Regions from separate parts of the Variovorax sp. J2P1-31 genome, predicted to be linked through region 2. Evidence: riboswitches for the same ligand, from Rfam matches in the RefSeq annotation. Region 2 holds a riboswitch; the other holds the start of a gene.
The links. A riboswitch is a leader RNA that binds a small molecule or an ion and turns the genes downstream of it on or off. The one in region 2 is predicted to bind manganese.
Positions count from the first base shown of each region.

Region 1: another riboswitch for manganese. It lies ahead of QTI20_RS27240 (TMEM165/GDT1 family protein); the one in region 2 lies ahead of mntP (manganese efflux pump MntP).

Region 1 covers NZ_JASZYA010000004.1:368,667-375,940, forward strand. The annotation lists gene metX (homoserine O-succinyltransferase MetX) at 1-937, opposite strand, end outside; gene QTI20_RS27240 (TMEM165/GDT1 family protein) at 1,064-1,627, opposite strand; yybP-ykoY riboswitch at 1,638-1,818, opposite strand; gene rbp (RNA-binding regulator) at 2,067-2,630, shown strand; gene QTI20_RS27250 (SDR family oxidoreductase) at 2,719-3,498, opposite strand; gene lptC (LPS export ABC transporter periplasmic protein LptC) at 3,507-4,148, opposite strand; gene QTI20_RS27260 (KdsC family phosphatase) at 4,145-4,696, opposite strand; gene QTI20_RS27265 (KpsF/GutQ family sugar-phosphate isomerase) at 4,696-5,697, opposite strand; gene QTI20_RS27270 (monovalent cation:proton antiporter family protein) at 5,804-7,274, shown strand, end outside.
Region 2 covers NZ_JASZYA010000004.1:596,131-603,404, reverse strand. The annotation lists gene QTI20_RS28310 (SGNH/GDSL hydrolase family protein) at 1-1,227, opposite strand, end outside; yybP-ykoY riboswitch at 1,415-1,589, shown strand; gene mntP (manganese efflux pump MntP) at 1,600-2,169, shown strand; gene QTI20_RS28300 (M48 family metallopeptidase) at 2,187-3,029, opposite strand; gene QTI20_RS28295 (AmpG family muropeptide MFS transporter) at 3,067-4,434, shown strand; gene QTI20_RS28290 (beta-ketoacyl-[acyl-carrier-protein] synthase family protein) at 4,528-5,751, shown strand; gene QTI20_RS28285 (beta-ketoacyl synthase chain length factor) at 5,748-6,551, shown strand; gene QTI20_RS28280 (NAD(P)/FAD-dependent oxidoreductase) at 6,554-7,274, shown strand, end outside.

The sequences.
Region 1 (7,274 bases), 230 kb from region 2:
CCCGCGCGAAGGCCCGCGTCAGGTCGCCGCCGTATTCGCGCGCCGGGTCGAAGTAGTCGAGCGCGCGCGTGATCAGCAGGTAGGTGTTGGCGTCGAAGTACTCGCTGAACTTGTCGCCCTGGTAGCGCAGGTAGCTCTCGATCTGGAACTCGACCTCCTGCGTCGAGTAGCGGTAGGCGGTGCCGGCGAGTTCGCCCTCGACCGCGCTGCGGAGTTCGCGGCCGAACTTGGCGTTCATCACGTCGTCGCTGAGGTAGGTGATGTGGCCGATCATGCGGGCGATGCGCAGGCCGCGCTTGGGGATCACGCCGTGTTCGTAGAAGTGGCCGCCGTGGAAGTCGGGGTCGGTCACGATCGCGCGCCGCGCCACCTCGTTGAAGGCGATGTTCTCGGCCGTGAGGTTGGGCGCGCTCGCCACCACCACCGCGTTGCGCACCCGGTCGGGGTACTGCAGCGTCCACGACAGCGCCTGCATGCCGCCCAGGCTGCCGCCCATCACGGCGGCCAGCGTCCGGATGCCCAGCGCGTCGAGCAGCCCGGCCTGGGCGTCGACCCAGTCCTCGACCGTGACCACCGGGAAGTCGGCGCCGTAGACGCGGCCGGTGGCGGGGTCGGTGTGCATCGGGCCGGTCGAGCCGAAGCAGGAGCCCAGGTTGTTGACGCCGATGACGAAGAAGCGGTCGGTGTCGAGCGGCTTGCCCGGGCCGATCATGTTGTCCCACCAGCCCTCCGACTTGGGCTGGCCGGCGTAGACGCCCGCCAGGTGGTGCGAAGCGTTGAGCGCATGGCACACCAGCACTGCGTTGCTGCGCTCGGCGTTGAGCGTGCCGTAGGTCTCGTAGGCCAGCATGTAGTCGGCGAGCGACGCACCGCTGCGCAGGGGCAGCGGCCCCGGGAAGGACATCGACTGGGAAACGGCTTCGAGGGTGGAAGACATGGACAAAGAAAAACCCGGCCTCGCCAAAAAACGAGCCGGGTTCGGCCACGGTCTTTAGCTGAATTTGTTAAGCGCCCGCAAGCTGTAGCAAATCGGCGCTCTGGAAGTATAGCCCCGGGACAGGTTTCACCAACCCACGATCATGACGATGCCCAGCACCAGGAAGATCGCGGCCGAGAGGCCGTGGACCAGCTTGATGGGCACGCGCCGCATGATGCGTTCGCCCAGGAAGACCACGGGCGCGTTGGCCAGCATCATGCCCAGCGTGGTGCCGGCCACCACGCCGACGTAGTCGTGGACGAAGCGCGCCGCGAGCATCACGGTGGCGATCTGGGTCTTGTCGCCCATCTCGGCCAGGAAGAAGGCCACGACCGTGGTGCCGAACACGCCGAAGTGCGAACGCACGCCGGTATCCTCCTCGTCGAGCTTGTCGGGGATCAGCATCCAGGCCGCCATCGCGATGAAGGAGGCGCCCAGCAGCCAGCGCAGCGTGGTCGGGCCGAGCCATTGCGTGACGAAGGCGCCGACCGCGCCCGCGAGCGCGTGGTTGACGATGGTGGCGGTGAAGATGCCCAGCACGATGGGCCAGGGCTTGCGGAAACGCGCCGCGAGGACCAGGGCCAGGAGTTGGGTCTTGTCGCCCATTTCCGCCAGGGCAACGATGCCGGTGGCGACGAGAAAAGCTTCCATGATGAACGTGGGTTCCTTGGGCCGAAGGACGCAATTGACCATGCAGCGCCTTCGGCCAAATTCCGAAGCTGCATGGTCAAAGGTCTCGCCAAGTTCCTACCGTTTGCGCCATGTCCCGTGTGGGGCAGGACAAGTCTGTTGACGCAAACCCTTCTCGCGATGGAAGGCGGCTACTCCCCAATGACCCGGAAATTGTAAACGTCCGCCGAACCCCATTTGTGAGCAAGCACTTGCTTTCTCTAAATTTGCGCGGGGCTTGCGTTCAGGCGCAAATCCTGTTTTCAACTTCGATATTTCACCCATAATGCACGAGCCTCCCTTTAAATTTCCCCGGGGGGCAACTGGGTGATCGGACAGTTTCGCGCGGCTCGGAATGCTCTCCGGGCTGGTGCTTTCGGGACTCCATCGCTTTCATTGATGTGTTTATAGGAGTCCCTCAATGGGCAACAAACTGTACGTCGGCAACCTGCCATATTCCGTCCGCGATGGCGATCTCGAGCAGGCCTTCGGCCAGTTCGGCGCGGTCACCAGCGCCAAGGTCATGATGGAACGCGACACCGGCCGCTCGAAGGGCTTCGGCTTCGTCGAGATGGGCAGCGATGCCGAGGCGCAAGCCGCCATCAACGGCATGAACGGCCAGCCCCTGGGCGGCCGCAGCGTCGTGGTCAACGAAGCACGCCCGATGGAAGCGCGCCCGCCCCGTAGCGGTGGCGGCGGCTACGGTGGTGGTGGCGGCGGTTACGGCGGCGGCGGCGGTGGATACGGCGGCGGCGGTGGTGGCGGCTACGGTGGTGGCGGCGGTGGCCGCAGCGGCGGTGGCGGCGGCTACGGCGGCGGCGGTGGTGGTCGCAGCGGTGGCGGTGGTGGCGGTGGTGGCGACGGCGGCTTCCGCAGCCCCTACGGCGCAGGCCCGCGCGGCGGCGGCGGCCGCAGCGGTGGTGGCGGCGGCGGTTACGGCGGCGGCGGTGGCGGCTACGGTGGTGGCGGCAACGGCGGCTACTGAACCCACGCGTTCACCCCCCCCAAAAAAAAAGCTCCTTCGGGAGCTTTTTTCATGGCCGGTCGCACCCGGCGGAGAGGGACGGGAGCGACTACTCGCCGCGCCGCCGTTTGCGGCCCCGGCCCTGCACCGCGCGGTCGAACAGCGCGTTCGGCAGCAGCCGCATGAGCTTGGCGACCACGCCCATCTGCCAGGGAATGACGCGATAGCTGTGCCCCGCCTCGATGGTGCGGAAGGCCCGGTCGGCGAAATCCTCGGCCTGCATCAGGAAGGGCATGCCGTAGCGGTTGCCCTGGGTCAGGGGCGTGTCGATGTAGCCCGGGCAGACCGTCACCACCTTGACCCCGCTCGCACGCATCTCGCCACGCAGGCTTTCGCAGTACGCGACCACACCGGCCTTGCTGGCGCAGTAGGCGCCATGGCCGGGCAGGCCGCGGATCGCCGCCACGCTGCCGATGCCGACCAGCCGGCCGCTGCCGCGCGCGGCCATCGCCGCGACGAAAGGGTGGAAGGTGGCGGCCAGGCCGATGTTGTTGACGGCGAAGGTCTGCGCCAGCACGTCGAGGTCGGCGCGGTCGGCGGTGTCCATGCCCACGCTGATGCCCGCATTGGCGATCACCACGTCGGGCAGGCCCTGGCGTTCGATGCAGCGCGCGCCGACGGCGGCGATCGCGTCGACCTGGGCCACGTCGGCCCCGTAGATCTCGCAGCGATCGGCGGCGATGCCGCGTGCCGCGACCCAGGCCTCGATCTCGGCGGTGCGGCGCGCCACCAGCGCCAGCCGGTAGCCGGCGTCGTGGAAGCGGGCGGCCAGCGCCTGGCCGATGCCGCTCGAGGCGCCGGTGATGAAGACGAGCGGCGCGCCGGCCATGCCGCCTCTCAGCGCGCCGGCCGCATCGCGGCGGGCGAGGGCATGAGCTGGCCGCGCACCCGCCCCTGCAGGTTGGCGACACCGCTCAGGTTGTCGTAATCCAGCGTGTCGGCCGTGAAGCGGTCGGTGCCGCGGATCAGGGTGACGGGCTGGTTGGAGGTGACGCGCTCGGTGTCGAGGTAGGCATGCAGGAATTCGCCGCGGAACTCGAGGCGCGGCACGGCGCGCCCGCTGCTGCCGGTGGCGGCCTCGCGCACCACGACCGCGTTGCCGAACAGCTGGATCTCCGAGCCGTCGCCGTTGGACAGGCCGCGGTTGGCGGTGGCCTGGGTGACCAGTCCTTCGGGCGAGATCGCGCGCATGCGCACCTGGTCGACCTCCATCGTGTCGTTGTCCGGATAGTGCCGCCCCTCCTTGCCGAACAGCTCGCTGCGCAGGTCGCCGCTGGGCAGGAAGTTCTTCACCACGAAGCCGCGCATGAAGTAGTCCGGATCGTGCGTGGGCGCCTCCTTGACGGTGGGCTCCATCAGCTTGGGCGCGTTGCGCACCAGCCAGTAGGTGCCGAGCGCGAGCAGGGCGGTGAGGATGACGGGAAGGTAGATCGTGACGCGGTCGATGGCGTCGCGCAGCAGCAGCCGCGGGGCCTTCATGCGGCCGGTCCCAGGACGGCGTCGAGCAGGCGGCGGTAGTGGCCGCCGGCGGTCAGCAGCAGGTCGCAGAATTCGCGTGCCGCGCCTTCGCCGCCGCGCGCCGTGGTCACATGGTGGACCCGGGCGCGCACCTCGACGTGCGCATTGGGCGGCGCGGCCGCGAAGCCGACGCGGCCGAGCACCGGCAGGTCGGGCCAATCGTCGCCGATGGCGGCGGCCTGCGCCCAGGAGAAGCCGAGCTGCGCCAGCATGGCTTCGGCCGCGGGCAGCTTGTCCTCGGTACCGTAGCGCACATGCACGATGCCCAGCGCCTCGAGCCGCACGCGCAGCGGCTTGGAGTCGCGCCCGGTGATCACCGCAGGCTCGATGCCGGCCTTGCGCAGCAGCTTGAGGCCGTAGCCGTCGAGGATGCTGAAGCGCTTGAGCGTCTCGCCGTCCTCGCTGAAGAAGACGCCGCCGTCGGTCAGCACGCCGTCGATGTCGAAGAAGGCGATGCGCACGTCCTGTGCGGCCAGCAGGGTCTCGGGCGTGAAGCGGGCCGTCGTCATCAGATGACCTTGGCGCGCATCAGGTCGTTGATGCTCAGCGCACCGACCAGCACGTTCTGCGCGTCCACCACCAGCACGCTGGTGATGCGGTGCTGCTCCATGAGTTCGGCGGCCTCGACGCCCAGCGCCTCGGCGCGGATGGTGCGCGGTGCGCGGTGCATCACGTCGGCCGCGCTGAGCGAGCGCAGGTCGGCGCCGGTCTCGATCAGCCGGCGCAGGTCGCCGTCGGTGAAGATGCCCTGCACGCGGCCGTCGGCGTCGACCACCGCGGCGGCGCCCAGGCCCTTGGAACTCATCTCGCGCATCAGCTCGCTGAAGCCGGCGCTCGGCGCGATGCGCGGCACCTGCTCGCCCGAACGCATCAGGTCGCTGACCAGCGTGAGCAGCTTGCGGCCCAGTGCACCACCCGGGTGCGAGCGCGCGAAGTCCTCGGCGCCGAAGCCGCGCGCATCGAGCAGCGCGACCGCGAGCGCGTCGCCCATGGCCATCTGCGCGGTGGTGCTGGCGGTGGGTGCGAGGTTGAGCGGGCAGGCCTCCTTCTCGACGCTGCTGTCGAGCACCAGGTCGGCGTGGCGCGCCAGCATCGACCCGGCGCCGCCGGTGATGGCGATCAGCGGCACGCCCTGGCGCTTGACCACCGGCAGGATGGCGGCGAGCTCGTCGCTCTCGCCGCTGTTGGAGATCGCGAGCACCAAGTCCACCGCCTTGATCATGCCCAGGTCGCCGTGGCTGGCCTCGGCCGGGTGCACGAACATCGCGGGTGTGCCGGTCGAGGCCAGCGTGGCGGCGATCTTGCGGCCCACGTGGCCGCTCTTGCCCATGCCCATCACCACGACCCGGCCGCGCACGGCCAGGATCTTGTGCACGGCCTCGACGAAGCTGGGGCCGATGCGCGACTTCAGGCCCAGCACGGCGGCGGCTTCGATCTCGAAGGTGGTACGTGCCCGCGCCAACAGCGTCTCGGGGTCGGCCGCGAAGGCCTGGGGGGGGCGGGTGCTCATCGCCCGGATTTTATCGGTCGGACGCCCCGCGGACCGCGCCGCGCCGCCGCATGGCCTTGCGAAGCCCTGGATGCGCCGTGTGCATGGCCCTTGCTAGCATCGGGTGATGTCCTCCCTCGATCTCACGCTGTTGTACCTGCTGGCCGCGGTGATCGGGGTGGTGGTCTGCCGTTCGCTCAAGCTGCCGCCGATGCTGGGCTACCTGACGGCGGGCGTGCTGATCGGCCCTCACGCCTTCGCGCTGGCGCAGAACAACGAGGGCATCCGGCACCTGGGCGAGTTCGGCGTGGTGTTCCTGATGTTCGTGATCGGGCTCGAATTCAGCCTGCCCAAGCTGCGCGCGATGCGCAAGCATGTGTTCGGGCTCGGGCTGATGCAGGTGGTGCTCACCATGAGCCTGGCCACCGTCGCCGCGCTGCTGCTCGCGCGCCTGCTGCCGCCGGCCTGGCAGCTGGGCTGGCAGACCGCGCTGGCGCTGTCGGGCGCGCTCACCATGAGCAGCACCGCCATCGTGGTGAAGCTGATGGCCGAGCGGCTCGAGCTCGAGAGCGAGCACGGCAAGCGCGTGATGGGCGTGCTGCTGTTCCAGGATCTGGCGGTGGTGCCGCTGCTGGTGCTGATCCCGGCGCTGGGCGCGCCGCCCGAGGCGCTGTTCAAGGCGCTGTCGATCGCCATGGCCAAGGCGGTGTTCCTGGTCGGCATCCTGCTCTACGGCGGGCCGCGCGTGATGCGCTGGTGGCTCACGCTGGTGGCGCGCCGGCGCAGCGAGGAGCTGTTCATGCTCAACCTGCTGCTGATCACGTTGGGCCTCGCGTGGCTGACCGAGCTCGCGGGCCTGAGTCTGGCGCTGGGCGCCTTCATCGCCGGCATGCTGGTGTCGGAGACCGAATACAAGCACCAGGTGGAGACCGACATCCGGCCCTTCCACGACGTGCTGCTGGGCCTGTTCTTCATCACCATCGGCATGTCGCTCGACTGGCACATCGTGATCGAGCGATGGCTGCTGGTGGCGGTGCTGCTGGTGCTGCCGCTGGCCTTCAAGCTGGGGCTGGTCACGCTGCTGGCGCGCGGGCTGGGCGCGACCACCGGCGTGTCGCTGCGCACCGGCCTCTACCTGGCGCAGGCCGGCGAGTTCGGCTTCGTGCTGCTCACGCTGGCCCAGGACCGCAGCCTGCTGCCACCCTGGCTGGCCAACCCGGTGCTGGCTTCGATGGTGCTGTCGATGCTGGCCACGCCCTTCATCATCCTCTACAGCAACACCATCGTGCGCAAGCTGGTGGCCAGCGACTGGATGCAGCAGTCGCTGCAGATGACCAGCATCGCGCGCAAGACCATCAACACCGCGCAGCACGTGATCATCTGCGGCTACGGCCGCTGCGGCCAGAACCTGGCGCGCATCCTCGAGCGCGAGGGCATCCCCTACATGGCGCTCGACCTCGACCCGGACCGCGTGCGCCAGGCCGCGGCCGCCGGCGACTCGGTGGTGTTCGGCGACGCCGCGCGGCTGCAGGCGCTGATGGCCGCCGGCCTGGCGCGCGCCAGCGCGGTGGTCGTGACCTACCTCGACGTGCCCGGCG
Region 2 (7,274 bases):
GGCGACGGGGTGGGCGACCGAATCCTGGTTCAGGGCGTAGACGTCCACCAGCAGCACCCGGGCCTCGCCGCCCAGGGCGGCGCTCAACTGGGCGTTGAAGGCCTGGCCCATGGCCGCGATCAGGGCCTGGACCTGCGGCGACTCGGCGCGCCCGGCCGGCGTCGAGGCGACGTCCGGCAGGTTGTTGACGGTCACGAACTGCGCGCCGTTGGCCAGGATCTGGGTCTTCACCAGCGTGGCCAGTTCGGCACCGGCCGCGGCCAGCGCGGACACGAGTTCGGGGCCGTGGGTCGTGACGTAGTCGGCGCCCGCGGCCTGGCCGGCGGCCGTCGCGTCGGCATTGGCCTGCGCCACCATCGGCCCGTAGACGGCGGGCGAACCCACCGTCGCATTGCCCGGCTGGTCGGCCGCGGCACCGATGGCCGCCTGCGTGATGGTGGCGAGCGTGGCGCCCGGCGCGGCGCTCGCGCCCTGGATGGCCTGCGTGATGGCCGCGGCCGCCGCACCCGGATCGGTGGCGTTGGCGGCCAGCTTGGCGACCAGGCTGGCGAAGTAGGCCTGCCGGCCGGCCGCGTCCCCGGCCGACGTGGCCGCGGCATCGAGTTCGGCCAGCTGGAACAGCACGTCGTTGCCGCCGGCCATCACGAAGACCATGTCGTCCGGCTTGAACCGGCCGCCGGACACGGCCAGGTGGTTGGCGATCTGCTGGCGCACGGGCACGGTCAGGCCGCCCAGCACGCTGCCGGTCAGCTTGTGGCTCGGTCCGATGGGGTTGCTCACGCGCGAGCCGCCCTGGGCGTAGCCGTAGCAGCCCGCATGGGCCACCACCGGCACCGAGAAGCCCTGCGACGCGTCGCCGTCGAGGCCGGTCTGCGCCGCGCAGGGTGCCGGCAGATTGAAGCGGGCGGCCGTCAGCTCGGTCCAGTTGCGGCCGGTCAGGGCCGGATCGATCGCGGTGTTGTCGCCGTTGATGGTGAACTTGCCGCCGCCCAGGGCCTTGACCGTGCCCACCGCGTAGCTGCCGACATCGGACAGGCTGTCGCCGAAGGAGATCTGGGCCCCGAAGGCGGGCTTGGGCGCGGGCTCCGGTTGCGGCGAAGGTGCGGGGGCTGGCGCGGGGACCGGCGCGGGCGCGGGTGCCGGCGCCGGTGCGGCACCGTTGTCGCCGCCACCGCAGGCGCTCAGGAGGGACAGGGCCAGCAGGGCCGCCAGGTGCAGTTTGCGCATGAAGTCTCCGTTTTTTCGAGTCGCGGCAACACGGGCCGCCGCTCGCCGACGGGTGGCCATCGGTCCTTGTGCGGCCCATTCTCGCATCGCCGTAACAGAAAGTGACAGCGCCGTTTCACGCCGTGCGCGCCGCCGGTCAGACCGTGCACCCGCAGGGGCATCGGCCGGCGGTTATGCTCGGCGCTCTCCTATGGGGAGTAGCCGGCTTCCGCCTTTTTCGTGGAAGCGCCTGCGTCAACACACTCGGCCCGCCTCGCGGGCTGTGGCGCCGGCAACCTTTCGGGTTGGCGAGACCATCGGCGTGCCAGCACGACAACAGGTCGGGCAGTGGTGGCGCGCCGTTGCGTTCGCCCGGCCGGAAAAAGACCCCCGATGAATTTCGTCTCCATCTCGCTGCTGTCGCTGGCGATGTCCACCGACGCCTTCGCCGCCGCCGTCGGCAAGGGCACGGCCCTGCAGAACCCCCGTTGGCGCGAAGCGCTGCGCACCGGCGCGATCTTCGGCGTGATCGAGGCGCTCACGCCCCTGGCCGGCTGGGCCCTGGGCCTGGGCGCCGCCAGCTACGTCAAGGCCTGGGACCACTGGATCGCCTTCGTGCTGCTGGGCGTGCTGGGCCTGCGCATGGTGTGGGCCGGCTTCGCCGCGCCGGAGACCGAGCAGCCGGACAAGCCCGAGCGCCACGGCTTCTGGCTGCTGGCCGTGACCGGCTTCGCCACCAGCATCGACGCCATGGCGGTCGGCGTGGGCCTGGCCTTCCTCGACGTCGACATCCTGCCGGTGGCCGCGGCGATCGGCTTCACCACCTTCCTCATGGTGACGCTGGGCGTGATGGTGGGCCGGGTGCTGGGCGCGGTGGCCGGCAAGCGGGCCGAGATCATCGGCGGCGTGGTGCTGTTCGGCATCGGTACCGCCATCCTCTGGGAGCACCTGGCCGCGGGCTGAGCCCGGCCCGGCGGCCTTCAGCCGCGCTTCGCCGCGCGGTACAGGCCGTCGACCTTGGGCACGTTGGCTTCGAGGATGCGGATGCGGTCGGTGCCGCTGGGATGGGTCGAGAGAAAGTTCAGCCCGCCCTCGTTCTTCGAGGCCGCGGCCATCTTGGTCCAGAGCGACACCGAGGCCCGCGGGTCGTAGCCCGCGCGCGCCGCGAGCTCGAGGCCGACCAGGTCGGCGTCGGTCTCGTCGCCCCGGCTGAACTTGAGCGTGAGCAGCTGCGTGCCGGCCTTCGCCACCATGTTGCCCACCTCGCCCAGGCCGAACAGCTGCGAGGCGATCGACAGCGCCGCGCCCGTGCCCGCGCTCTTGGCCATGCGGGCACGCGCGTGCTCGCGTAGCGCGTGCGCCATCTCGTGGCCCATGACCATCGCGACCTCGTCGTCGCCGAGCTTGAGCTGGTCGAGGATGCCGGTGTAGAAGGCGATCTTGCCGCCGGGCAGGCAGAAGGCGTTGATCTGCTTGCTGCCGATCAGGTTGACCTGCCACTTCCATTGCGCGGCCCGCGGGTTCCAGCTGCCGACGAAGGGGATCAGCCGCGCGGCGATCGCGCGCAGGCGCTGCAGCTGCGGATGGCCGTCGGGCGCCAGCGCGCCCTGGGCCTTGGCCTTGGCCAGCAGCTCGCCGTACTGCTGCACGCCGGCCTGCTCGACGGTGTCGGCGGGCACCAGGTTGCGCGCCATCGAGGACTGGCCCACGTCGACCTGCGCCAGCACCGGCGCGGCCGAGACGGCGGCACCGGCCCCCGCGAGGCGCAGAAAGGCGCGACGGCCGTGCCAGGGACCCAGAAGAAGCTCGCAGCGTGAACACATGCGGGAATAATAAGCAGCCATTCCGATCGCCCCCTCAATGTCCCCACCCACGGCTGCCGAAGCTTCCTCCACCGCTCCCCCCGAGGCACCGCTGTCCTGGCGCGACTCGCTGCGGGTCTACCTCGAACCCGCGACGCTGCGCATGCTGGCGCTGGGCTTCTCCGCCGGCCTGCCGCTGCTGCTGGTGCTGGGCACGCTGAGCTTCCGGCTGCGCGAGGCCGGGGTGGCGCGCACCGACATCGGCTACCTGAGCTGGGTCGGGCTGGTCTATGCCTTCAAGTGGGCCTGGGCGCCGCTGGTCGACCGGCTGCCGATCCCGCTCTTCACCCGGCTCATGGGCCGGCGCCGCAGCTGGCTGCTGCTGGCGCAGGCGCTGGTGATCGCCGGGCTGGTGGGCATGGCGCTGGCCGATCCGCGCGCCGGGTTGCGGCCGCTGGTGTGGTGCGCGCTGCTGGTGGCCTTCGGCTCGGCCACGCAGGACATCGCGCTCGACGCCTTCCGCATCGAATCGGCCGAGACGCGCAAGCAGGCGGCGCTGGCCGCGGCCTACCAGACCGGCTACCGCATGGCGATGATCTGGGCCGGCGCGGGCGTGCTGTGGATCGCGGCCTGGGCCGAAATGTCGGTGGCGGAGGCCGCCACCACCGGCTACCAGAACGGCGCCTGGCGCATCGCCTATTTCGTCATGGCCGCCTCGATGGCCGTGGGCATGCTGACGGTGCTGGTGTCGGCCGAGCCGGCGCGGCGCGTGCTGCCGCCGGCGCGCAACACGGCCGAGTGGCTGCACAGCGTGCTGATCGAGCCCTTCGCCGACTTCATCCGGCGCTACAAGTGGCAGGCCGCGCTGATCCTCTCGCTGATCGCGATCTACCGCATCAGCGACGTGGTGATGGGCATCATGGCCAACCCCTTCTACGTGGACATGGGCTTCACCAAGGACGAGGTCGCCACGGTCAGCAAGATCTACGGCGTGGTGATGACGCTGGTGGGCGCCTTCGTCGGCGGCGTGCTGTCGATGCGCTTCGGCGTGATGCGCGTGCTGATGCTGGGCGCGGTGCTCAGCGCGGGCAGCAACCTGCTGTTCGCCTGGCTGGCGATGCGCGGCCACGACCTGGGGCTGCTGGTCTTCGTGGTGTCGGCCGACAACCTCGCGGGCGGCATTGCCTCGGCGGCCTTCATCGCCTACCTGTCGAGCCTGACCAACATCAGCTACTCGGCCACGCAGTACGCGCTGTTCAGTTCGCTGATGCTGCTGCTGCCCAAGTTCCTGGCCGGCTACTCGGGCGTCTTCGTCGACGCCTACGGCTATTCGGCCTTCTTCGTCGCGACCGCGGCGCTGGGCCTGCCGGTGCTGGTGCTGGTGGCGCTGGCGGCGCGCTGGCAGCGGGCCGGCGACGGCGGTTGACCGGGGGCACGGGGCATTGGCCGACGCGGCGGCGCCACGGCCGCTGCTAGTCTGTGGCATCGTTCACGCTTCGCCACTTCCCAGCCCACCACCGTGCCGTCCCGCATCCCTCCCCTCCAGATCAGCGCGTACACCGCGACGTCGGCCGTCGGCGTCGGCAAGACGCCGCTGCTCGACGCCCTCGAAAACTCGCGCAGCGGGCTGCGGCCCAACGACTTCGGCGACCTGCCGGCCAGCGGCCAGCGCCTGCCGACCTGGATCGGCCGGGTCGACGGCCTCGAAGCCCTGACGCTGCCCGAGTCCCTGGCTTCCTGGGACTGCCGCAACAACCGCCTGGCCTGGCTGGGCCTGCAGGCCGACGGCTTCGCCGAGGCGGTGGCCGCGGCCCGCGCCAAGTACGGCCCGGCGCGCGTGGCCGTGATCCTCGGCACCTCGACCTCCAGCATCGGCGAGACCGAAGCCGCCTACACCGAACTGACGTCCGACGGTGGCTTCCCGGCCGCGCAGCAGCGCCCGCTGGTCCACACGCCGCATTCGCTGTCCATGTTCGTGCAGGCCGCGCTGGGGCTCGAAGGCCCGTCGGAAACCATCTCGACCGCCTGCTCCTCGAGCGGCAAGGCCTTCGCCTCGGCCGAGCGGCTGATCCGCCTGGGGCTGGTCGATGCGGCCGTGGTCGGCGGCGTCGACACGCTGTGCGGCAGCGTGCTCTACGGCTTCAATTCGCTGGAGCTGGTGTCGCCCCAACCCTGCCGCCCTTTCGACGCGGCGCGCGACGGCATCAGCCTGGGCGAGGCCGCGGGCTTCGCGCTGGTCGAACGTGCCGCCACCGACGCGCCCGCCGATGCGCTCTACCTGCTGGGCTACGGCGAGGCCAGCGACGCCCACCACATGTCGACGCCGCACCCGCAGGGCGCGGGCGCCGAGCGCGCGCTCGACGACGCGCTGGCGCGTTCCGGCCTCGGCACCGACGACATCGACTACATCAACATGCACGGCACGGCCAGCACCAAGAACGACGAGGTGGAAGGCGCGCTGATCACGCGGCGCTTCCCCGAAAGCACGCACGCGAGCTCGACCAAGGGCTTCACCGGTCACACGCTGGGCGCGGCCGGCATCGTCGAGGCGGCCATCAGCCTGCTCTCGCTCGAGACCGGCCTGATGCCGGGCACCGTGAACACCAGCGTGCTCGACACCGACTGCGGCCCGCAGATCAAGCTGCAGCCCGCGCGCGGCGAGGTGAAGTACGCCCTGTCCAATTCCTTCGGCTTCGGCGGCAACAACTGCGCGCTGATCTTCGGCAAGGGAGCCGCCGCATGAGCACGCCCACCCTCTACATCGAAGGCCCGGCCTTCTGGGCCCCCACCCTGCCCGGCTGGGACATCGCCCGCGCGGCCTTCAACGGCACCGGCGCGCCGGTCGACCCGCCGGCCAAGCGGCCCGCGCCGCAGGTGCTGGCACCGGCCGAGCGCCGCCGCGCGCCCGACACCGTGGCGCTGGCGCTCGAAGTCGCGGCGCAGGCCGTGGCAGCGTCCGGCCGCGAGGCCAAGGACCTGCCCTGCGTGTTCGCCTCGGCGCACGGCGACCTGGGCATCAACGACTACATGTGCGGCACGCTGGCGGCCGACCCGACCATGCTGTCGCCGATCAAGTTCCACAACTCGGTGCACAACGCCGCGGTGGGCTACTGGACCATCGGCACCGGCTGCATGGAAGCGAGCAACTCGGTCTCGGCCTTCGAGGCCACCTTCGCCTCGGCGCTGCTCGAAGCCGCGGCCCAGTGCGCGGCCGACGACCAGGCCGTGCTGCTGGTGGGCTACGACATGCCCGCCGTCGGCGCGCTGGCCTCGGTCACGACCAGCCGCGGCCTGCTGGCGGCGGCGCTGGTGATCGCGCCCGCGCGCACCGAGCGCACGGTCGCGGCCTTCGACTGGTCGCTGGCCACCGGCCCTTCCACGCCGGCGGCACCGCGCTCCGAAGCGGCGCAGGCGCTCAGCGCCAACGCGATCGCCGACGCGCTCCCCCTGTTCGAGGCCCTCGCCGGCGGCCGCTCGGAAACCGTCTCGATGCCGCTCTCGGCGCAACTCTCGCTGCAACTGCAGCTTCGACAGCAAGGCTGAACATGACGACCCCCACCACGCCGACCGGCTCGCATCCGCAGCAACACGACGTGGTGATCATGGGCGGGGGGCTGGCCGGCCTCACGCTGGCGCTGCAGCTCAAGCAGCGCTTTCCCGACATCGACGTGCTGGTGCTCGAACGCCGCAGCCACCCGGTGCCCCATGCGGCGCACAAGGTGGGCGAGTCGTCGGTGGAGATCGGCGCGCGCTACTTCGACACGGTGCTGGGCCTGAAGCCGCACATGCAGGGCGAACAGCTGCGCAAGTTCGGCTTCCGCTTCTTCTTCAGCGAGGGCCGGCGCGACATCGACCAGGTGACCGAGATCGGCGCCAGCCGCTACCTCGCGGTGCCCAGCTACCAGATCGACCGCGGCATCTTCGAGAACTACCTGGCCGAGGAGGCCGCCCGGCGCGGCGTGAAGTTCATCGACCATGCGCTGGTGCGCGGCATCGAGCTGGCCGAGGACACGCATGCGCCGCACACGCTGCGCTGGACCCGCGACGGCGAAACCCACACCATCGCCGCGCGCTGGCTGATCGACGCCTGCGGCCGCGCGGGCATGCTCAAGCGCAAGCTGGGCCTGGCCGAGCCCAATGCGCACGACGCCAATGCGGTGTGGTTCCGCATCAGCGACCGCATCACGCTCGACGACTGGAGCGACGACCCCGAATGGCGCGCGCGCTGCACGCCGCAGGCGCGCTGGCTCTCCACCAACCACCTGG